Linked DNA regions of Prosthecobacter sp.. The protein of the gene in region 1 interacts with the protein of each later gene in a pairwise test. Links are inferred from orthologs where the notes say so. Each region holds a gene or a part of one and is shown on either strand. Other genes may lie near its edges.

Region 1 (11,838 bases):
GGTGAAGGCGCGGTAGTAATTCCCAGCGATGCCTGGCAGGGAGTCCAGCGACTTCACGCCACCTTGGTTGGAAACGCCCTCATAAGTCCACATCTGCGGCTGGATGTCGTAAATATTGACCGCCTTCTTCTTCGCCACGGCCTCGGCGGCCCGCTGCTGAGCTTCTTTGTTGCCGCCTTTGATCTGCGGGGTGTTCGGCGTGTAGGCGGCGGCGAGGATCTTGGCCTCGGGGAGGAGGTCCATGTCGTAGTAGATCTCGTCGTCGATGTCGAAGTTGGAGATGTCCTTCGTGATCGGATTTTCGTGATCAGTGAAGTAGAGGCTCATAGGGGCCTCCAGCCACTTCGTCTGCCCGAAATGCCAGGAGCCGCCGATGATCGTCTTGAACCAATCATGGTCCTTCGACACCGCCGCCGCGTGGATGACGACCAAACCGCCGCCGCGAGCCAGGAACTCCATCAGGTTTTTCCGCTCGTCACCGATCTTGATGTTTCCCGCTTCCTGCGCGTGGAGGATGAGCACGTCGGTCTTGTCGAGCTGCTCCTTGGTCGGGAATTCCAGGCTGCCATCGGCCTTGGCACCGCGTTCATTGAGCATGGGCACCCATTCCTTTAAAAACTGTGGGAAGTCATGCGCGCCAGGCCCGTGGGATTTCTTTCCCGCGCGGATGAAGATGCGCAGAGGCTCGGCGGCGAAAGCTGAAAGCTGAAAGCTGAAAGCTGAAATGACGGCAAGGCAGAGGAGGAGACGCTTCATGGCTGGGCGGTTTTTTCTTGTTGAATGATCTTGGTGAGAGCGATGACGTCGAGCTGGTCTTTCTCGCGGCGGGAATTGGCTTTGCAGTGGATGAGGTCCTCGGGGCTGAGGTAAGGAATGCGAGCGGTTCCGTGCTCGATGAAGCGCATGCGAGGCTGGAAGTCTTTCCAGCCGAGGCCGCGCAAGCGTGTGAAAATATCGAGTTCGAAGTCCTCACCAAGCCGCACGGCACCTTCCTCGGGTGTGAAATCGGCAATGGACAGCTCACGCGCCCAGCCTTCGCCCCAAGCACGCAAGACGGCGAGCATGCGCTCCAGATTGGCGGGAGACTCATCGACAATGATGTCAGCGTCGAGGGTGAGACGCGGGTAGCCATTGAAGATAACCGCCAGTCCACCCACGACGGCATAATCAACCCGTGCCGTGCTGAGCGCGTCCAACAACTTTCCGTACTGGGAAAGGCTCTGTGTCTGTTCCTCGGAGTCCGTCATGACCGATGGTTTGGGCGAGGAAACGCTGCATGTCCTCGAGCTGGCGCAGCCGATCCGACGCCGTGGACACGCGACCGACCGCCTTGCGGATCGGCTGCTGCATGGGGTCTGGCTTTGTCGGCATGAGAGAACATAAAGGCGCGCGATTGGTTTGTCAGCATCGCATTGCAAATCGGATGCTAGCGGAACCAACGCGTGCTGTGAAGCCCGTTTTCGCACGGCGCACTATCGGAAATGCACATGAAGCTCAGAGCTTCATTGTTTTCGATCCCGCCTTGTCCTTCGATGCGGCTTTCAATCCGGTGAGCGTCTGCGCATCCGGCTTGTCTTTGCCGATCTTTACGGTGAAGGAGCCTGCGGCATACACCGGCGGCTGGAAGCGGCTGCTTTGGGCGCGAATCGTGTACAAGATTTCGCCATTCGATTCAGCGATGACCTGGATCACGGGACGTTCCGCGCCTTCAATCACGAGGTCTGGCAACCAGGCGACGGGGATGCGACCATCGTTGTCATCGCTGTTCACGTTGATCGGCCAGCCGGGGAATTGTTTGCCTTCGGAGAAGCGCGGCCAGCACTCGAAGGTGACTTGATTGGACTTCTTGTTGAAGCGCACGAGGCCGTAGCCGTCGGCGCGTTTTTTCTCATCCTGCACATCCTCGGGATTCGCGTAAGCGATGATGGACATCAAATTGCCGAGGCCGTCTTTGAAATCGCCGGTCCATGGCAACGGACTGCCTGCGACGGGATTCGCACCGGGCTGCTCGTCCTTTGGATGCCACCAGCGGCCGTAGATCGTGTTCACGAGCGCCGGGCTGGTGAAGCCGTAGGGGCCGTCGCCAAACGCGTCGATGCCATGCTTCATCGAGACGGCGAGATGCTGGTCGCCGCAGAGATGCGTGGCGCGTGCGCGGCGGATTTCGCGCAGTGCTGCGTTGCGACCCGTTTGCGGCCAGCCGTTGCAGTCGAGATCGGCGAGCAGGCGGTTGTCGGGGCTGCCATGCAGATGCACCGCGCCGCAGAAGGCAGTGGCGGAGAGCACGCATTTCATCTCCGCACCGGTCCAATCCTGCGTCCACTGGCCGAGGAACTTCATCTGGCGCTCACCGAGTAGTTGCAGGCCTGGCAGGTCGATGGTTTTGGGATCGTACTTCTCGTCGTTGATGTGATCGGGACGCGGTCCCATCTGTGGTATTTTTCCCGCCGGTCCCGATTTGAATTTGCGATCCTCGAGAATCGCGAAATCGACACCGCCGACGCGCATGCGTGTGAAGTACACCGTGATGCCGCGATCCACCGGCGCAGGATCGACCGGATCAGGCAAATGCCAGGATTGCGCACGCTGCACCTGGTTCACATACTCGACTGGATAGCGATAACCGCCGTCCGCATCGCCCGAAATAGTCGAACGCTTGCCGTTCTCGCCCCAAAGATTGCCGTGGCCCACATCGTGGTCGTCAGGAATGCAGATCGTCGGGCGATCTTTCATCACATCGCGAAATTGCAGACCGAACTCCAACCATCCCGCCGTGTGTTCGGTGTGCTGGTAGGTCTGATCACCGGCGAAGAAGAGCACATCGGGATTCTGCGCGATGAGATGCTGCACGATCTCCGGCCTGCCGCCCTTCGTGCGCGCGGAGTTGCAGGACATGTTCGCGATGACGATTTCGGCCTGGTCGATGGGATCACGTCGAATCGTGCCTGCAAACATCGCCTTCTCACCGTGGCGCACGCGGTAAGGCACGGTTTGCGTGTTGTCCCAGTCCTCGACGCGGAAATGCGCGTCCCAGCCCGGATAATGCACCTCCGCCTTCGCCACTTCCTTCCATTCGCCGTCACGTTTCAGTTCCAAGCGAGCTTCGCGAGCCTCGTCCGGCTTCAAGGGGAACAACTGCGCGGAAACCTTCAACACGCCGCGATCATGCGTGTAGATGGCAAAGCACACGACCTGGTCACGCGGCACGTTCAGATCCACAATCGGTCCCTGATTGCCCTTGGCCTTGCCTTTGCCCTTCGCTTTCCCTTTGGCGTCCGGATTCGCTGTCGGAGCCGCAGCCACCGCACGATTCCACCATTGGCCCGTGGTTTGCGAATCCAGCATCGGAAACTCAGTCCCAAACGGCGGCGTGGCATTTTGCGCAGGCAGAATCTGCGTTGCGGCGGCGACGGCGGGAACGGACTTGAGGAAGGTACGGCGTTTCATGGGTCAGGGAAATGGAACCGAGTTAACGTCGGGCATTCCTCCATATTCCACCGCGTTGACGCGATGTGTCCATCCCCGTCCTCGGGGCAAAATCACCAAACTACTTTTCCGTCATTTCGGCTGCGTGGCCGGAGCTGCAGGTGCAGGCGTTGCAGTCGGGGCAGGTGCTGGAGCAGCGGCCTTGGGAGCTTCGGGGGCCTTGGCGGGCTCGGACTTGGCCGGGGCAGGTGCCTTGGCAGGTTCAGCAGCTTTGGCAGGTGTTGTGGCGGCTGGAGCAGCGGCTTTCTTGTCGTCGGTCTTCGGCGTTTCGGCGGCTTTGGCAGGCTCAGCAGCGGGAGTAACTGCCACAGGAGCAGCGGGGGCAGGTTTGGCGTCGCCGAAGATTTTTTCGCTCTTGCCGCCGTTCTGGTTGCGGCTGACGAGGACGGCGAGCAGCAATGTGAGGCCGAACAGGATGATGGCCAGATATACCGTGAACTTTTGCAGCACGTTGGTGGTTTGCGCACCCCAGACCTGGCTGGCGGCGGCGTCGCCGAAGGAGGCACCGAGGCCTTCCTGACGCGGGCGCTGCATGAGCACGACGAGGATGAGCAGAAGGCTGACGATGACTTCGACTGCGGTGAGAATGCCAATAAAGATGTCCATAAAAAGGGGCGCGAATATGGGGGCACTTCCCGGCTTGGCAAGGGGTAGTTCGGGCTGTTCCAGATGCCTGACTGGCCTGACTCGACCCCCAGGGGCTAGAAATGAGGTTGAACGCGGCCCGGGCGGCTCCAAGTGTCACGGTTCATGTCCGACCTCAAAGAACACCTGACCCAGCGCTGCCAGTTCGTGGATGCGGCGCTCGAACGTTTCATCCCGAGCGCGGAAACGCGGCCGGTGACGCTCCACAAGGCGATGCGGCACAGTGTTTTCGCCGGCGGCAAACGTCTGCGGCCAATCCTGTGCCTTGCGGCGGCGGAAGCGTGTGGCGGTTCGGTGGATGATGCGATCTTCAACGCCTGCGCGACGGAGTGTCTGCACACCTACTCGCTGATTCATGATGATCTGCCCTGCATGGACGACGATGACATGCGCCGTGGCGTGCCGACCTGCCACAAGGTCTATGGCGAGGCGATGGCGCTGCTCGCGGGAGATGCGCTGCAAGCGCTGGCGTTTGAACTGGTGACGAAAACGCCCGCCACTTCGAATCATACCACGGCGTCGATGGTGCTCGAACTCGCTCGCACCGCAGGCAGTCTCCATCTCGTGGGCGGACAGGTGGCGGATTTGGAAGGCGAGGGCAAAAAACTGCCACTGGAGGATCTGCGCTTCATTCATGAAGGCAAAACGGCCGCGCTGCTCACCACCAGTGTGAAACTCGGTGCCATGAGCGCCAACGCGAGCGCGACACAGATGCAGGCGCTGCATGATTTCGGCATGGCGACGGGCCTGGCCTTTCAAATCATCGACGACATCCTCGATGTGACGCAGACGAGTGAAAAACTTGGCAAGAGCGCCGGGAAGGACATCGCGGCCGAAAAAAGCACTTATCCGGCGCTGATGGGTCTGGAGGCTTCTCGAGTTGAAGCGCATCGCCTCACCGAGGCTTCGCATCATGCCCTGGATGTATTTGGTGATGCCTCAACACGGTTGCGTCAGCTCTCGGATTACCTGCTGAACCGGGATTATTGAGCTTGAGCTCGAAACAGATTCTCCACTTCCGCTCCTGCTTTCTCCGGCGGACCAAAGTTCATCAGCAGCGTGGAGCCATCGCCCTGCACGATGCGAAAACCGAGGAGACGCTTGCCGCCGGGTTCGATCTGCATGTCGAGCTGGGTGAGGTATTTCTTGATGAGCAGCGGCCGCGGAATCATGGCGACGGTGACGAAGGTCTTCTCCTGCTGCGTGATCTTGAGTGTGAAGTTCTTCGTGAGCGATTCGGCGTCCATCTCGCGGCCGCTGAGAAATTTCATCCACATGCGCACGCGGCTGTCATCCGGCTTCAAGGTCTGCCAGGGTGCGGACGCATTCTCTTTGAGGCGTACCGTTTCCTTGTCGAAGACGAGAATGGTCGTGGCAGGTGATCCCAGCTCCCAACGGAAACGACCGTCGGCCATGCGCCAGAAGCGGCCGCTGGCGCTCACGGGTTCTTTGAGTGCGGGCGTGGTGCGCGTCTGCTGGAAGGTCACCTTGATGCTGCCGCTGTCCTTTTGCGCAGCGATCCAGTCGCGAAACACCGGCGGAATCACCGCCGCCTCCGGTGCCGCGAGAACCGTGAGCGTCGGTAAAACAAGGAGCGCCAAAATGAGGTGCGGGCGTATCACATTCATAGCCAGACACCAGAATCGCCCCACTCTCAAGCGCACAGCATCGCAGAGGTCATGATTTCCCCTTGCCCCACCGTGCAAACCGTGTTCTCTCAACTTTCAAATCAACCCACCAATTCACATACAATGAACGAGCGTCGCGTCGTCATCACCGGCATGGGAGTCGTCTCCCCGAACGGCAACACCAAGGAAGAGTTCTGGAAGAGCCTCCTCGCCGGCAAGAGCGGCATCCGTCGCATCCAGTCGATGGACACCGAAAAATACGACTGCAAGATCGCGGGCGAAGTGGTGGACTTTGATCCCACCAAGTTCTTCAACAACCACAAGGACGCACGCCGTGCCGACCGCTACTTCCAGTTCGCCATGGCGGCCTCGAAAATGGCCGCGAAGGACGCTGGTTTGAATCCCGACAGCCTCGATCCACATCGGGTGGGCGTCATGGTCGGCAGCGGCATCGGTGGTCTTGGCACCCTTGAGACTCAGTATGAGATCTTGCTGACGAAATCACCCTCCCGCGTGTCGCCGTTCATCATCCCGATGATGATCTCGAACATCGCCAGCGGCATGATCGCGGCGGAATACGGCTTCATGGGCCCGAACATGGCCATCGTCACCGCCTGCGCGACCTCGAACAACAACATCGGTGAAGCCTGGCGCATGATTAAGTTCGGCGATGCTGACGCCATGATCTGCGGCGGTGCCGAGGCCTCCATCCGGCCCTGTGGTCTGGCCGGATTTGCCAACATGAAGGCTCTCAGTTTGCGTAATGACGAGCCTGAGCGTGCCTCCCGTCCGTGGGACAAAGACCGCGACGGTTTCGTGATGGGCGAGGGCGCTGGCGTCGTCGTGATCGAAGAGCTGGAGCACGCCAGGAGGCGCGGCGCGACGATTTACGCCGAACTGGCCGGTTACGGCACCACGGCGGACGCCTACCACCTCACCTCGCCGCATCCCGAAGGCCTCGGCGCTGCCAAGTGCATGGAAATGGCCCTGCGCCACGCCAAGCTGAACACGACGGACGTGCAATACATCAACGCGCATGCCACCTCGACCCCGGTCGGCGATTTGTGCGAACTGCGTGCCATCAAGCGCGTGTTTGGTGATTACGCCAAGAGCGGCAACGGCCTGCTCGTCTCCGGCACCAAGTCGATGACCGGTCACTTGCTCGGTGCTGCCGGTGGTGTCGAACTCGTCGCCTCCATCTACGCCATCCAGGACCAGATCGTCCCACCCACGATCAATGTCGAAAATCTCGATCCAGAAGTGGACGTGGACGTCGTGCCGAACACCGCACGTCCCGCGAAAGTGAACGCCGTGCTGAGCAACTCCTTCGGCTTCGGCGGCCACAACGCCGCGCTGCTGATCAAGAAGTTCGAGGGTTGATCACTGGCTTTATCGAAGGCTGTTAACGCGAGACCTGGAGTTCCAGGTTCTTCGCGTTTTCGCCGACTTCGAGGTTCCAATCGCCTGCGCCGGGCTTCTGTTCCTTCGTAGTCACCGTTCCATCGGCCGTTTCGAGACCGGGGATATCGGCGGCGCTGTAGCTGACGGTGAGTTTCACTTTGCCTAGCACGGGACCGGTTTTTTCATCGAGCTTGAACTTGCCACCCATCACGCGAGCGCAGGCGACGGGTGCCGAGGAATCTTCGGGCGTGAAGATCACGCTGCCCCAGCTCACGGGTTTGCCGTTCACGGTGACTTTACCGTCGATCGCCGTGCGTTTGGCGGGTTTGAGGAAACCTTGATTGCGAAGCCAGTCGCGCAGATGGCCGCTCCAACTGCCGATGACGGGATCGCCGAGAAACAGGCCGACACCGTGCGGACCAGGACGGTAGATGTGCAGTTCGGCGGGGATTTTGTTCTTGCGACAGGCGAGGTAGAAGTTCACAGCGTTTTCGGCGGGCACGGCGGTGTCTTCATCTGTCTGGAAGATGAAAATCGGCGGGGTGTTGGCAGTGACGCGGGTTTCAGTGCTGACGTGCTTGGCGAGTTCGTCGGTGTCATTCGGGCCAAGCAAGTTTTTGCGCGAGCCTTTGTGGCCGTAGCCCTCGATCATCGAGATCACGGGATATGTCGGCGCGGCGACATCGGGACGGGCGCTGACTTGATCCACGGCATCGTTCGTCATGCCAGCGGGCTTTTCATCGAACATCGTGGCCGCCATGGAGGTGAGATGCCCCCCAGCGGAGAAACCGATGATGCCGATGCGCTGCGGATCAATGCCGTACTGCTGCGCATTTGCCCGCACATGGCGAATGGCACGCTGCACGTCGATGAGCTGTGTTGGAAAGTGGTAACCCTGACTGCCAAGGCGATAATGCAGCACGAACGCGGACACACCGAGGCCATTGAACCACTTCGCCACCTGCACGCCTTCATGATCGGCTGCCAGGCCACCGTAACCGCCACCAGGACACACGACAAAGGCCGCACCATTCGCTTTCTCCTTCGCCGCAGGCCAGACATAGACGAAGGGCTGGTCTTTGTCCTCATTCCCTTTCGCACCCGGTGCGCCATCGGGCCAGAGGCGGACTTTGGCAGGCTCGGCGTGAGCGATGGTGGTGAAAAAGAGGGCGGCGGTGAAAAGAGAAAGCTTGTTCATGGGCTGGGAGTTCTGTTAATCCTGTCATTCCAACCCGTTCTTTCATCCACCATGATCACTCGTCGTCATTTTCTTTCCACCAGCCTCGGCGCTCTCAGCGTTTCCACCCTGCCTGCCATTGAGCCGATCAAGCGTCCCGGCAAAAGCCGCATGCAGCTCGGTGTGGCCGCGTACAGCTTCCGCGAGTACTTCCAGTGGATGCGTGACAAGGAGCAAAAGCCCAAGGGCGACCGCAACGCATGGAGCATTCTTGATTTCGTCGATTGGTGCGGCGACAACGGTGTTCCCGGTGCCGAGGTGACGAGCTACTTCTTTCCGCCCGAGGTCGATGAAGCCTTCCTGCTCGAAGTGAAGCGCCGCGCCTATCTACGTGGCGTGCAGCTCGCCGGAACTGCTGTGGGCAACAACTTCGCTTTGCCAAAGGGCGAAAAGCTGAACGAACAGATCGCCTACACGAAGAAGTGGATCGATTACTCCGCGATCATGGGAGCACCGCACATTCGCGTCTTCGCCGGAGCGAAGCCAAAAGACCTCACGGAAGAAGAGGCGGTGGCGAACTGCCAGGAGGCTTATCAGGAGTGCCTTGATTACGCAGCGAAGAAGGGTGTCTTCCTCGGCCTGGAAAACCACGGCGGCATCGTCGCTTTGCCCGACAACCTCATCAAGATGGTGCAGACCGCAAAAAGCCCCTGGGCCGGCATCAATCTCGACAGCGGCAACTTCCACACCGCCGATCCCTATGCGGACCTCGCGAAGATCGCGCCCTATGCCGTCAACGTGCAGCTCAAAATGGAGATCAAACGCGAAGGCGCGAAGGAAGCCGAGCCCAGCGACGTGAAGCGCGTGATCCAGATCATGCGCGACGCGAACTACCAGGGCTGGTTCACACTCGAATTCGAGACGAAAGAAGATCCGTTCGTTAAGGTGCCGGAGATTTGTGTCATGCTGCGCCCTTTGTTGGGTTAAGCGGAGACGCATAAGTCTGGATTTTTTTCGTTTCTTGCGGCGTTTTGCGGCTATTCATGCGGGGTCATGTCTGCCTCTCACGCTCCCACCGTCGTCATCGAAAACTTCTATCCCTGCCTCGAAGGCGGGCGCCATCCTGTTAAGAGGGTGATTGGCGAATCGCTGGATGTCTGGTGCGACATTTTCAAAGACGGTCATGATGTGATGAGCGCGGTGCTGCGCTGGCGGCTGACGGGCACGCGACGCTGGTTTGAAGCGCCGATGAAGCCGCTGTCGAACGACCGCTGGCAGGGCCTGTGCCGTTTTGAAAAAGCCGGGCGCTGGGAGTACGTCGTCGAAGCTTGGGGCGACACATTCCGTTCGTGGAAGAAAACCTTTGCCGTGCGGGTGCAGGCCAAGGATCCCGATGCGCCTATCGAGGCGCAGGAAGGCGCAAGGCTGCTGCGCGAGGCAGGCAAACGTGCTCGTGGCGCTGGTGTGCCTGCCGCAGCCACTCAGCTTGAGGATTGCGCTGATCTGCTGACCTCAGTGGCACCAACAGACATCATGGATGTACTGCTGTCTGACGAGATGCAGAGCCTGATGGACCAGTATCCCGACCGCTCGCAGTCCACCACCTCCGATGCGCTCGGTGTCATCGTCGAACGTGAGCGCGCACGATTCTCGGCGTGGTACGAGTTCTTCCCGCGTGGCGCGGAAGGCCGTGCAGACAAGCATTCCACCTTCCGCGACTGCCTGGGACGTCTCGATCATGCGGCTCACATGGGCTTCGATGTGATCTACTTTCCGCCGATCCATCCCATCGGCATCACGGCCCGCAAAGGCAAAAATAACACGCTTACAGCCAAGCCTGACGATGTGGGCAGTCCGTGGGCCATTGGCGGTCCGGCGGGTGGACATCGCGCCATTGAGCCGGCACTCGGAACGGAGAAGGACTTCGTCTGGCTCATCAAGGAGGCGAAGAAACGCGGCATGGAAATCGCGCTCGACTTCGCCCTCAACTGCTCGCCCGACCATCCCTACGTCAAAGATCATCCCGAATGGTTCTATCAGCGCCCCGACGGCAGCATCCGCTACGCGGAAAATCCGCCGAAAAAGTACCAAGACATCTACCCCCTCAACTTCCACTGCGACGACTGGCGCAATTTGTGGAAAGAGCTGACGGACGTGGTGCAGTACTGGGTCGATGTCGGCGTGAAAATCTTCCGTGTCGATAATCCGCACACCAAACCCGTCGCGTTCTGGGAAGAGCTCATCGCCACCATCCAGCGCAAAGATCCCGATGTGCTGTTCCTCGCCGAAGCCTTCACGAAGCCGAAGATGATGCAGGTGCTGGGGAAAGTCGGCTTCACGCAGAGCTACACCTACTTCACCTGGCGCGAGAACTGCCATGCGCTTACCGAGTATGCCATTGAACTCACGCAGAGCGACATGCGCTGGTATTACCGCGCGAATTTCTGGCCGAACACGCCGGACATTCTGCCCGAACACCTGCAAAACGCCTGCCCGCAGATGTTCCGCATCCGCGCCGCGCTCGCCGCCACGCTGTCATCGAGCTGGGGCCTGTATTCCGGTTACGAGTTGTGTGAAAACGACCCGTATCCCGGCAAGGAGGAGTACAACAACAGCGAGAAGTACGAACTCAAACAGCGCGACTACGACAAGCCCGGCAATCTCACCGCCTTCATCCGCACGCTGAATCTCATCCGCCGTGACAACCCTGCGCTGCACCTCTACGACAACCTCAGCTTCCACGGCTCCGACCACGGCCAGATCATCTGCTACAGCAAATCCACGCCCGATTTCAGCAACCGCATCCTCTGCATCATCAGCCATGATGCGCATCAGTCCGTGATGAGCATGGTGCGTCTCAACCTCGCCGCCCTCGGTCTCGACAGCAGCCGCCCTTTCAAGGTTACCGACCTCATGCACAATCAAAGCTATGAATGGCGTGGTGCGAACAACTACGTCGCGCTCAATCCAAACGGCGTGTCGATGCATGTGTTCCGGGTGGAGCAGTGATTCAGATACAAGACAGGAAGATCATGAAGTGACGCATCGTTTCGAGTGGATGCGCTACATCCTGCTTTGTCTTCTCGTCCTCGGACTCCTCCACACCGCCAATGCCCAGCAGCCGAAATGGTACAAGGGCAACACGCACACGCATTCGCTGTGGAGCGACGGGAATGACTTCCCGGAGATGATCACGGATTGGTACAAGAAGAAGGGCTACGACTTCCTGGCGATCTCCGATCACAACGTGCTTCAGGCGAAAGAGGTGTGGATGGGTGTTCCGGCAGTGGAAAAGCGACGCAAGGCGCTTGGAAAGACCACGATGGACAAGTATCGCGCCCGGTTTGGCGACGAATGGGTGACGACACGTGACAAGGACGGCGTGACCGAGGTGCGATTGAAGAAACTCGAGGAATACCGACCCAAGTTTGAGGAACCGGGCAAGTTTTTGATCGTGCAGGCGGAGGAGATCAGCGCGGGACTGGGCAAGGCGCCGGTCCA
Region 2 (11,759 bases), on another replicon or contig:
GTGTTTTAGAAAAGGAAATGGGAAAACGGGGTCGGTGTGCAACTGGCTGACAAACCAAATCGAGAAGAACGCAAGCGGCCGGGTTCCCCATGGGAGGCGGGGCCGAATGATCTGAGATCATCCGCAGCGGCGTGCGCCCTCTTTTTTCTTGTATCAACAGCGGTTTTTTGCCACAAACACACTTCACCCAGGCCCGTTTCACCCCGTTTCCTTGAGTGGAGGCTTGCGATGTTCTTGAAACACACATATTCTCTTTTATTGCTGCTCATTTTTTCGGGCACCGCTAATGAATGCATTGCGGAGAATGAAAAACGCATTGTGGTAATGTCTCCACACCGGCGAGTACTACCACATACCTCGCTCGCTGATTTGTCCGCAAAGCTGGATGCCGATTCCGTCTATTCACTACAAGTCGTTGCACTCACATTGCCCATTGGAAGCGATTGGGTAGTGCTTCAAGGGTTGCCGTTCAGGAAACTCAACGAACTATTCCTCTGGATTTCATGTGAAGAGGTCAAAGCTGGTGCTTTGAGCTCCCTAGCCCACCTGCCTCTTGCCACGCTCTCAATTTTTGCCAACACATCTGGAGCGACAATCGACGTTTTGCCAATCATGGGATTAGCCGAGCGATTGGAGATAGGTGATCCAGATGCTTTTTTCGGGAGGAAGCGCGAAATTGATATGGCGAAAATACATCTAAAGTTTCCCACGCTAAATACGCTTGGGTTGCCGAAGGAGTGGATCGACGCACATCCTCAGCAAGTCATCGTGCTCAAGGCTAGCTTCATTATTGTGAATGTTGACATTGGTGCAAAAATGAAATCAGCAATCGAGTTGCTCGAAAAAAACGGAGCAGATCTATTCATTCAAACTGAAAAATGAACCCGTACGCCAACCAATAGCGGGAAGCGGCAGATGTCACCGGATGCCAACCAATGGCAGATGAACCCACGAGCCAACCAATAGCGCGGGACGTGCCAGCCAATTTGGGAAAATGAAGTTATGACCGCCGCTTCGTCTGAGCTATGAACATCAACCCACCGTCAAGAATTTGCACCCGGACCCCGTTTCCCCTCTGAAATAGCTATGAAGACGTCACTTGTATTGGCCGGCATTGCAATGTGTTCTCTATTTGTCGACTGTGGGCGTCGGGGAAGTGGAAGCACGGTTCGGAAGGCCTCGGCCTTGGATAATGTGAGAATCGCCCTCTTACGAGAGGTGAACGAACATATTTTGAGCAAAGGTATCGAAGAAAAAGTGCCAGTAGATAAAGCAGTTTATGAGCTGGTAGCGCACCACCAAGAAAGGGTCGGATTTTGGGTTTCTATTCAAGGGCCAAAAAATCGAGTATGGATCGTAGAAGACGAGAAGGCAGCGTTGTTGTCTGATCCACAAGATATATATTATAAAAGAATACTTGGTGTTAAAAAAGATGGTGCTGTAGTTGCGACTGACGCTGGGCTCTTAAAAAGAGAGTTTCCATTTGATGGTGCCAAACACTTTTTCATCGAACCAAAAAATGAAAAATGAACCCGCGCGCCACCAATAGGGGAAACGGGGTCGGGCTGCAACTGGCTGACAACCCAAATCGCGAAGAACACAAGCAGCCGGGTTGAGCATTGGAGGCGTGGCCGAATGACCTGAGATCATCCGCAGCGGCATGCAGGCTCGGTTGATCCCGAAGCCGTCAGGCACTTGCCTTCACTCCGGCCAGGTAGCGCAGCACCTTCGCCAGCGTGGGGCGCATGTCCTTGCGGTCCACGATCATATCGACGAGGCCGTGCTGCATCATGAACTCGGCGGTCTGGAAGCCGGGAGGGAGGTCGGCATGGGTGGTTTCCTTCACCACACGCGGTCCGGCGAAGCCGATCATGCACTTCGGCTCGGCGATGATGATGTCGCCGAGGGTGGCGAAGCTGGCGGTGACGCCGCCGGTGGTCGGGTGCGTGAGCACGGAGATGTAGGGCAGGCGGGCTTCCGAGTGGCGGGCGAGGGCACCGCTGGTCTTGGCCATCTGCATGAGGCTGAGGATGCCCTCGTGCATGCGGGCGCCGCCGGAGGCGGAGAAGACGATGACCGGCTTGCGCTCGGCGGTGGCGGCCTCGATGGCGCGGGTGATTTTTTCCCCCACGACGCTGCCCATGCTGGCACCGAGGAAGCGGAAGTCCATGATGGCGACCAGGACGGCGATGCCCTCGATGGTGGCGTGGCCGGTGACGACGGCCTCGGTGAGCCCGGTCTTGGCCTGGTAGGCCTTCACCTTGTCGAGGTAGCCTTTGAAGCCGAGGGCGTTCACAGAATCGAGATGCTTGTCCATCTCGACGAAGCTGCCCTCGTCCACCAGGCTGGCGATGCGCTCGTCGGAGCCGATGGTGAAATGATAGCCGCAGTTCGTGCAGACGCGGAGGTTTTTGGAGAGCGCCTGCTCAAACAGGCTTTCGTTGCACGAGGGGCACTTCGTCCAGAGGCCTTCCGGCATGTCGCGTTTCTTCTCGCCTAAATCGTCAACAGAGCGTTTTTTGAAAAATCCCATGGTAGGTCAATCGGTGTGGACGTCCTGCGATGACGGACCTGATAGAGCGTCTCCCCGAGTGGCATGTCGCAGGAGTTGCCGGAAGGAAAACCACCCGGCGTTCGCACTGTCAGGCCCGGCGAGAGCCGGACGCGGGGCCGATCCTAGCCGCGTGCCGCGGTGATGACCACCACTTTTTCTACCCCGCCCTCACGTCGCAAAATTCGGGCGCACTCGCTGGTCGTCGCTCCCGTGGTGAAAACATCGTCCACCAGGAGAATGCGGCGGCCCTGAAGGTCGGTTGGGCGCTGCCAAGGCCGTGGTTTGGGCAAAGCAAATGCCCCGCGCAGGTTCCGCAGCCGCTCGTCGCGATCCAGATTCGCCTGCGTCTCGGTCGCACGGACGCGCACCAGCGCTTTCGCAGCAGGAATACCGGTCAACTGCGAGAGCCGCTGGCACAGCTCCCAGCTTTGGTTGAACTCCCGGTCCAGCTCGCGGCTGCGATGCAGCGGCACCGGCACCAGCAGCCAATCCGCGAGATTTTCCCGCGCCAGCCGGGGCTCCTCCAGCACCCGCAGCATCAGCGTGGCCAGCGCCCCACGCAGATGCAGGCGGCGGTCATACTTGAACTGATGAATCAGCTCCCGCATCGCCTCCTCGGCACGACAGGCCGCCACGGCGAACTCAAACTCCAATTTCCGCCCGCTACAGTTCATGCAGCGGAACTCGTTCGTAAAAGCTCCGTCATACACCTCGCCGCATACCTTGCAGTAAGGCGGCTCCACCAGCGGCAGCGATTCCTCACAACTGCGGCAAAACCAGGCCTGTGCACCAGAACGCGGTGTCTCCTGCGGCAGTGGTATGCGGCAAACGCTGCACAAACGCGGATAAACCAGATCCACCACGGCCGCCCACGCCGTCTGCAACATTCGTTGCAGACGTGATTCGGCGGGTGGGCCAGGAAAGGGCATGGCTGAAGTTAATGGCGATTTGCAGCAAGCCAACTGCGAGCCTAATTGCCCGCATGGCACGCATCGGCACCCCCCTCTCCTCCACCGCAACGAAAGTCATGCTCCTCGGCTCCGGCGAGCTGGGCAAGGAAGTCGTCATCGAACTGCAACGCCTCGGCTGCGAGGTGATCGCCGTGGACCGTTATGCCAACGCCCCGGCCATGCAGGTGGCCCACCGCAGCCACATCGTTTCGATGCTCGATGGCGAGGCGCTGCGCCGCCTCGTGGAAGTCGAAAAGCCCAACTGCATCGTCCCCGAGATCGAGGCCATCGCCACCGACACGCTGCTGGAACTGGAACAGGAAGGCTATCGCGTCGTCCCCACCGCCCGTGCGGCCAAACTCACGATGAACCGTGAAGGCATTCGCCGTCTTGCCGCTGAAGAACTCGGCCTCAAGACCTCGCCGTATGTGTTTGCGGCCACTGAAGAGGAGTTCCGGGCGGCGATTGAAAAAATCGGCATGCCCTGCGTCGTGAAGCCGATCATGAGCAGTTCCGGCAAGGGCCAGAGCGTGGTGAAAAAGAAGAGCGACATCGCCAAGGCCTGGAAATACGCCCAGGAAGGCGGACGCGCGGGCAAGGGCAAAGTCATCGTCGAAGGCTTCGTCGAGTTCGACTACGAGATCACCATGCTGACCGTGCGCCACGTCGGCGGCACGTCGTTCTGCGCCCCCGTGGGCCACACGCAGATCAAAGGCGACTACCGCGAGTCCTGGCAGCCGCATCCGATGTCCAAAAAAGCGCTCAAAGCCGCCGAACAGATGGCCGGGGCGATCACGGAGGCGCTCGGCGGCCGCGGGCTCTTCGGCGTCGAGATGTTCATCAAAGGCGACCATGTCATCTTCAGCGAAGTCTCCCCGCGTCCGCATGACACCGGCCTCGTCACGCTCATCTCGCAGGACTTGAGCGAGTTCGCGCTCCATGTGCGCGCCATCCTCGGTCTTCCCATTCCCAACATCCACCAGCACGGCCCCAGCGCGAGCTGCGCTGTGCTCGTCGCGGGTGAATCATCCCAGGTTCAGTTCGGCAAGCTCGACAAAGTCCTCGCCGAGCCCGACACCCAGATCCGCCTCTTCGGCAAACCGAACGTCAGCGGCCAGCGCCGCATGGCCGTGACCCTCGCCCGTGCCAAGACCATCAACGAAGCCCGCGCCAAGGCCCACCGAGCGGCGAAAGCGATGCAAATCCGGCTGTGATGCAATTCATGATTGCGCCCGATGGGCGGGTCATGTTAACACCGTGCCATGCCTGCCACCGCTCATCTGAGCCACCTGATCAAACTGCTCGACGACGAGTCGGAGGTGGTGCGTCAGGCAGTGAAGCAGGAGCTGACCGGCATGCGGCGGGAACTGCCGCAACACATTGAGACGCTGGAGACGCCGCTCACCGCCGATGAAGAGCGACTTGTGGCGCAAATGCTCGAACCGGCACGCCGCACCGAGTTGGAAGAAACCTGGATGCGCTGGCGCTGGATGGAAGGCCCGGACGCGCAGCTTGAGGAGGGCCTGAGCCAGCTTTCCGCCTTCCTGAACGGTTGGAAGACGCAATCCTCCAACCTGGCGAAACGTCTCGACGCGATGGCCGAGGAGGGGTTTGCCGAGCAGGGTCGCATGGATGCGCACGAACTCTCGCAATGGCTGTTCGCGCCGCATGGCGGCATCACGCGTTTCCGAGGCAACAGCAAAGACTACTACTCGCCCGCGAACAGCAACCTGTTCTGGGTGCTGGACACCGGCCTGGGCAATCCGATCAGCCTGTGCTGTCTCTACCGCCTGCTGGGGCAGCGTTTTGGCCTCGAAGTCGAAGGCTGCAACTTCCCCGGCCATTTCCTCTCCCGTGTCACCTACCGCGAACAAACGTGGCTGGTGGATTGTTTCAACCGCGGCCGCTTCATGCTGGCCGCCGACGTGGCCAAACACCATCCCGCCGCCAATCCCGGCATGGAAGACCTGATCCGGGAATCCGCCACCGCCGACGGCACCCTGCTGCGCATCCTGCGCAACCTTGATGAAGCTTACGAACGCCTCGGCCTCCTCCATGAGCGCCAGTTCATGCGCCGTCTTGCCGTGAAGCTGATGGAAGATTAAGGCGCGGCGAGTTCCTTTTCCCAAGCGGCGAATTCGGGCGAGGCAAGGAACTCGGCGTATTGGGCGTCATCGGCCAGCGCTTTGCGGTCAAGCACCTGGCCGAAGTTACGCTTGAACGCGCGCAGCTCATCCGCCAGCGCCTTGTAGTCCTTGCGGGCGAGATGCACGGTGATGCGTAAATCGACGATCTCCGCCATCTTGGGATCCTCCTTGGCGGCCTGATCCGCCAGTTCCAATGCCCCCGGATAATCCTTCATCTGCAACCGTGTGCCACCACGCAGGTATTTGAGATAAGGATCGCCACCGACGACCGCCTCCACCCGTTTCAGACATTCTTCCGCACCCTTGAGATCGTTTTCCATGTACAACAGATCCACCATGAGGAGATCCGTGGTGCTGTCTTTGCCGAGAATGTCCGGAGCCGCGCGCAGGGCCTCCTTGTACTGCGTCTCGACCTTGTCGGAGGAACTCAGCGACATGAGCGCCTGCAGGCGCAGGATGAAGAAGATGCGCTGGGTTTTGAGTTCCTGGGGCAGTCCGTCGCAGATGCGCAACACCTCGGCCATGTTTCCAGAACGCATGGCCTCGTTGATGCTGACAAGGTAACCCGACACCGCCTCGTCCATCTTCGGCATGCCCAGCAAGGCCGCCAGACCGCCCCCCGCCGATTTGGAAACCATCGCCGCGAGCGCGTTACGCGACTCCTCGGACGCCGTGGTGGCAAAGATGTAATTGAACATGTCCACGGCACGGAAGCTGTCGCCCTCAGGCCTGGCCATGATGTCGATGTAGTTCACCGCGCCCTCGGCCGATTTCACCCGCAGCAGCACGGCGGGGAAGCCCTGACGCTCACGTGCCCGCAGAAAACGCACCTCTCCACCCAGCACGCTCCACATCCAGCCGCCTTCGCGCTTTTTGATTCCCTGCATGAATCCGGCGCGCATCTCGGTGCTGTTCGGAATCCCTGTGGGGAGCTTTCCAAAGACCCGTGCGGTCAGTCCCTCGGCGTCCTGCAAGGACATCACCCTGGCCGAGTCTTTCTTGCTGAGTGCCTCAGCCAGCTCGACCCCGAACCGTTCCAGCGCCTGCTTTTGCGCGGCAGTCAGCGGCGGCGGCGGATTGAGCGCCGGCGTTTGCTTGTTCTTAATCTCCTGAGCCATTGCCTGCACGCGGCGGAAGGTCGGAATCGCCAGCGCGGCCAGTACGCCGACCACCAACACCACCACCCCGACAACGATGACCACGATCACGCCGGTGCTCATGCCTTTCCGTGGAGGAACGGGCAATAGCGGCAGATTCGGAACAGGCGGCAGGAGGTCAGGCGGATTCATTTTCGCAGTCTGCGACAACCAACGCCGATTTGGCAAGCCTCGCGGTTTTCCGCCTCGAAAAAATCACAGAAACCGCAGCAAAATCGGCAGCAAGTCTTCCACCGTCTGCTCCGGCCACAGTTTGCGGTCGGTCATCAGAGCGGTGTCGAGCGAGCGATGCTCAGGCCAGTTCGGTTCAGTGGGAATCTGCGGAATGACCTGAGCGAGGATGGCTTTCGCGGCAGCGACATTCGCGTGGAGGTGGCCGATGACGGATTCGGCGGTCACAGCTTCCTCCTCGACTTTCCAGCAGTCGTAATCCGTGATCATCGCCAGCGTGGCGAGAGCGATCTCGGCCTCGCGGGCGAGCTTGGCCTCGGGCAGGTTCGTCATGCCGATGACATCAAAGCCGAGCTGGCGGTGCGCGTTGGATTCCGCCCGCGTGGAGAAGGCGGGACCGTCCATGCAGACGTAGGTGCCGCCATTATGGACGCGGCGTCCCTGCGCCACGGCGGCGTCATGCAACAACACCCGCAGCTTGTCGGAAATGGGATCACCAAAAGCAACGTGCGCTACGATGCCACGGCCAAAGAACGTGTGCTGGTCACGGCGGCTGGTGCGGTCGAAGAACTGGTCCGGCAGCACGATGTCACGCGGATGATACTGCTCCTGCAGGCTGCCGACTGCGGTGACGGCGATGATCCAGCGCACGTTCAGGCTGCGCAGCGCCCAGAGGTTGGCGCGATGATTCAGCTCCGTAGGCAGGAGGCGATGACCTTTGGCATGCCGTGGCAGGAAATAAACGCGACGCCCGTTCAGCGCGCCCGTCACCAGCGCGTCCGAAGGGTGTCCAAACGGCGTTTCCACGGTGATTTCCTCGCGATTTTCGAGACCTTCAAGGTCGTACAAACCGGAACCGCCGATGATGCCGATGGCTGGAGGGAGATTTTGACTCATGCGGGCAGGGTAAAAGGCACGGAGCTTGCTTCAACTGGCATCAATCCATGACATTGAAAATGTCACCTGTTGAAGGATGAACAGAATCGTCGAAAGTCGCGTCTGAATAGTGCCGTTTAAATCCAAGTCTGCTGTCATGAACGTTCCACGTCTCCCACTGCTGCTCCTGCCCGTCATCGTGCTCACCTCCTGCTCGATGCCTGACATGTTTGCGTCCACCACACCGCACAAGATCAAGCTCAAGGACGGGCGCGAGGTGCCTTGCAAGGGGGCGCCGCAGTATCAGGAAAAGACCGGCTACTACCGCTATCGCACACCCGACAAACGTGATGCCGTCATCCGGGCGGATGAGGTCGCGACCATCGTGGAGCAGCGTGCGTGAGCATGCGCCCGCTCGTGCTCGCCTCAGCCTCCCCGCGTCGTGTCGAACTGCTGAGCCAGGCGGGTTTTGATTTTGAAATCGTCGTGCCGCAGGTCGAGGAAGCCCACGATGCTTCGCTGACGCCGGAACAGCTCACGATTGAAAACGCCCGACGCAAAGCGCTTGCCGGCAGTCTCCAGAAACCCGGAGCTCTCGTGCTCGGCGCTGACACACTGGTTTACGTGGATGGCGACCCGCTGGCCAAGCCTGCCGACATGGACGAAGCGCTGCGCATGGTGCGCCGTCTCTCAGGCCGCACTCACGAAGTCTGCACCGGTGTGGTGTTTGCCTGCGATGGTCAGGTGGAGCGTGAACTGCATGTGATCACGCATGTCACCTTCAAGTCGCTCTCCGAAGCGATCATCCGCGACTATCATTCCCAAGTGAACCCGCTCGACAAAGCAGGTGCCTATGGCATCCAGGCATGCACAGACATGCTCCTCGACCGCATGGAGGGATCGTTCACCAACGTCGTCGGTCTGCCAGTGGATGAAGTCATGACGGCGCTGTGTGCACTTCAAAGCTGACCCAAGGGCCTCAGCGCAACAGGTCCTTCCCTTGCACGATCTTTCCGTCCGCCATGACGACAGTGAATTTACCACCGTTGCGCCTGGCCATTTCATCAAGATCCCTGGCCGCGTCCGGCGTTCCCAGCGCCGTGGTGTGGATGATGGTGCGCTTGCCGCGGCTGTTTTCGGTGGTGACGGCATTGATCCAGCCTTGTTCGTCGCTGCGGTTCCCGTCCGTCATGAAAAAGATCACATCCGGCTTGGGGCTGCCCTTCAAGGCCATCAGCAGGCCGCTGCCCCAGTTGGTGCCGCCGGGATTGTTCGATTCGGCGATGATTTTCTTGCTCTTGCCGATGTTTGCCGGGTTCGTGGCGAGGTAGCTGAAGCGCGGGATGCTCACATTCCGGCTCGTCGCCGTGATCTTCCACTCGTAGTTGCTCAGCGCCCGCATGTCGTTGCTGTCCACCATGTCATGTGGCCAGGCAAAGTCGGAGAAGAAAAGGATCTGGTAGGCCGTGCCGGCCGCCATCGCGCTGATGCTTTTCGCCAGTTCCTTCTTGAGCAGGTCAAAGCGCGTCATCATCCCGCTCCCCTCCACGTTCATCGAGGCGGACATCGAGCCGGACACGTCCACCACGAACACCACATGCTTCGCCGTCGCGGTGTTGCCCAGGAAGGAGATCTTTCCTCCCGCTCCACCCGTGGTGACGCCAGAGCCGAACGATCCAAACGAGGTGCCGAGATTCAGATCGCTCGCCGTCGCCGAGAAATCGACCGCCGGCATGGCGATGTCGCTGACACCGGTGGACAGCAGCGGTGAAACCGAAGCCGCCATCGGACTCGTCTGCGGTGCTGCCGAGGTGACCTTCTTCCACGATTCATTCTCCAGTTCCTCCACCGCGCTCGTCGCCACGATCTCCGGCGGCGTGAAGTCCATCATCGGCACATGCATCAGCAGCAGGATGAAGGCGACGACCACATGCACGCCGACAGTCATCAAAATGGCCCGCTTCTTGGCGTTCTTGATTTCGTTGGTGTTGTCCGCAGGCGCGGCCTCTGGATCTGCGGCCACCCCCGTGTGAACCGCCGGTGCCTCTTGTTTCGGCGCGGGCGCTGGCCCCTGCGGCAACGGTGGCGGCCCTTCCGTGCGCGATTGCTTCATCGTCAGCGGTGCTGGTGCCGCCGGGGTGAATTTTTTCTCCTCCTTGGCAAAGGAAACCTTGGGCGTCGCGCGCGGCTCCGCACGCCGTGGCACCACCGGCTCAATCGTCTCTTCCGCAGCTGCAGCAGCCCGTGCTTTCGGCGTGAGGATGGTCGGCGCGTCATCAAAACCCTGCTCCGAGGCAAACGCCCTCCACATGGCGCCTCCATCCTGCGCTGCTTCGGCGAGAGCCGGTGGATGATCCGCGTCTGGTTCAAACACGCGCACCTTATTGACTGCCGTCGGTGCTTTCACCGGAACTGGCGGCGCCGAAACCACCGGCGGAGGCGTGTAAGCCTCCTCATGCACCGGTTCAGGTGTCTCCACCGGCTCTTCCTCATGGGCTTCTGGCTCCGCAGCGGCAGGCTGCGGTGGTTTTGCACCCCACAGCTCTTCCTTGACCACATGCTTCTCGTCCGCCGAATCGACGGTGGGCAGGAAACTGAAATCATCGTGAACGTGCCGGGCCATGGGTGGGTGATTCTCGCGGTAAACTTACGCCATTCAAGGAAGTTCCGCCCAAGTTCCGCGCGTCACGCCGAGCTGGCTTTGGGCCTTCAGATCGCGCCAGATCTCCTCGCCATCGCGCTGGCCGGCCAAAAGCTCCTGATAGGTGCGCAGGACGATCATCGCCTCATCCGCGTCCTCTTCGAGCAGCTCCACGCGGAAGCAGCGCAGGCCGTGCTCGCGGAGTTCGGCAAAGAATTCCGCGCCGGTTTGAGCGACGGCGTTGAACAGCGTGTTCCGACAGCCCACGTCGGCTTTCAGCGGGTGATTCATGCCCACGCGGTCACGCAGATGGACGCGGTGTTTGTCACAGGGGCGACCGCAGTTGGTGAAATCGGTGCCGTTGCTCAGGAACGCCGCAAAGACGCAGTGCTCCATGTGAAACATCGGCATGTGCTGATGCAGCGTGAGCTCAAACCACGAGGGCGGCGCGGCGGCGAGCAAATCGACAACCTGCTCGATATTGAGGTCGTAGCTGATCGTGAGGCGCTCCAGGCCGGTCTTTTTCAAGATCTCGGCGGTGAGCGGATTGGCGACATTGAGCGAAAAATCGCCCGTCATCGGGATGCCGTTGTCTTTGAAGTAAGCGATGGCTCCGAGATTGCGAATGAGCACGCCATGCGGTTCCGCACGCTCGATAAGCTTGAAGAAGCCTGCCTCGCCGGATTTTTGGATGCGTGGTGTTGCCAGCCAGACCTGCGCAGTATCGCTGGCGGCCTTGATGTGCTTCACCGCGTCCGCGTAACGACGGATGTCCTCGAAGTCGAGGTAGAGACGCGGGATGCCGAGCACCAGCGCGGCGTCGATGTGCGCCGGCGTGCGACACAACGCGAATAATTGCGGAATGTGGATCGCGGATTGCGGATTGGAGGCGCGAACAGACTCCAGCATGCTTTCGAGCGTGGTCGCAGGCTGCGATTTGGGCGATTCCGAATTCCGAATTCCACATTCCGCAATCAACTCACGTCGCATGCGGTTCAGCTCGCTGATCGGCAGCATCACCTCGCCTTCGACATCGAATTGCACACTGCCGAGTTCGAACTCGGTGCCGCCGAGGCGGCTGAATTGCTCGATGAAGGCGGACGGCGTCAGCGGTCGCTTCATCGCGGCCTGCAACGCCATGGTGGACGCCATGCTGTGAGCACCGCTGCGCACGACGAGCGGCTCCCCGACTTTGCCCGTGACATGAAGATCGAGCTGGCGCTGCTTCCGAATCGGGATGTCTCCCTCAAACGACTGCCGCAG

The links.
Region 2: the proteins of U1A53_RS02610 (region 1) and purT interact in binary tests that used the Escherichia coli proteins (3 or more experiments, as listed by UniProt). The link is inferred for Prosthecobacter sp. from one-to-one orthologs.

What each region holds. Positions count from the first base shown.
Region 1 is NZ_JAXMIH010000005.1:382,036-393,873, reverse strand. The notes cover bases 3,312-6,178. They hold U1A53_RS02610 (farnesyl diphosphate synthase), read left to right. Parts: upstream 3,312-4,236; coding sequence 4,237-5,121; downstream 5,122-6,178. Other genes in these bases: fabF (beta-ketoacyl-ACP synthase II), read left to right, coding at 5,883-6,178; U1A53_RS02605 (outer membrane lipoprotein carrier protein LolA), read right to left, coding at 5,115-5,759; secG (preprotein translocase subunit SecG), read right to left, coding at 3,559-4,092; U1A53_RS02620 (hypothetical protein), read right to left, coding at 3,312-3,447. Also shown: U1A53_RS02630 (PVC-type heme-binding CxxCH protein), read right to left, coding at 1-756; U1A53_RS02625 (DUF6036 family nucleotidyltransferase), read right to left, coding at 753-1,247; more of U1A53_RS02620, read right to left, coding at 1,495-3,311; more of fabF, read left to right, coding at 6,179-7,139; U1A53_RS02595 (alpha/beta hydrolase), read right to left, coding at 7,162-8,358; U1A53_RS02590 (sugar phosphate isomerase/epimerase family protein), read left to right, coding at 8,410-9,324; U1A53_RS02585 (alpha-1,4-glucan--maltose-1-phosphate maltosyltransferase), read left to right, coding at 9,391-11,346; U1A53_RS02580 (hypothetical protein), read left to right, coding at 11,375-11,838.
Region 2 is NZ_JAXMIH010000006.1:17,167-28,925, forward strand. Bases 2,840-5,627 are described here. They hold purT (formate-dependent phosphoribosylglycinamide formyltransferase), read left to right. Parts: upstream 2,840-3,536; coding sequence 3,537-4,718; downstream 4,719-5,627. Other genes in these bases: U1A53_RS02920 (ComF family protein), read right to left, coding at 2,840-3,483; U1A53_RS02930 (transglutaminase-like domain-containing protein), read left to right, coding at 4,767-5,609; U1A53_RS02935 (hypothetical protein), read right to left, coding at 5,606-5,627. Outside these bases: U1A53_RS02900 (hypothetical protein), read left to right, coding at 1-9; U1A53_RS02905 (hypothetical protein), read left to right, coding at 235-882; U1A53_RS02910 (hypothetical protein), read left to right, coding at 1,087-1,530; accD (acetyl-CoA carboxylase, carboxyltransferase subunit beta), read right to left, coding at 1,688-2,533; more of U1A53_RS02920, read right to left, coding at 2,677-2,839; more of U1A53_RS02935, read right to left, coding at 5,628-6,940; mtnP (S-methyl-5'-thioadenosine phosphorylase), read right to left, coding at 7,004-7,876; U1A53_RS02945 (YgdI/YgdR family lipoprotein), read left to right, coding at 8,013-8,258; U1A53_RS02950 (Maf family protein), read left to right, coding at 8,261-8,824; U1A53_RS02955 (hypothetical protein), read right to left, coding at 8,835-10,478; U1A53_RS02960 (U32 family peptidase), read right to left, coding at 10,512-11,759. UniProt on the Escherichia coli protein: Involved in the de novo purine biosynthesis. Catalyzes the transfer of formate to 5-phospho-ribosyl-glycinamide (GAR), producing 5-phospho-ribosyl-N-formylglycinamide (FGAR). Formate is provided by PurU via hydrolysis of 10-formyl-tetrahydrofolate.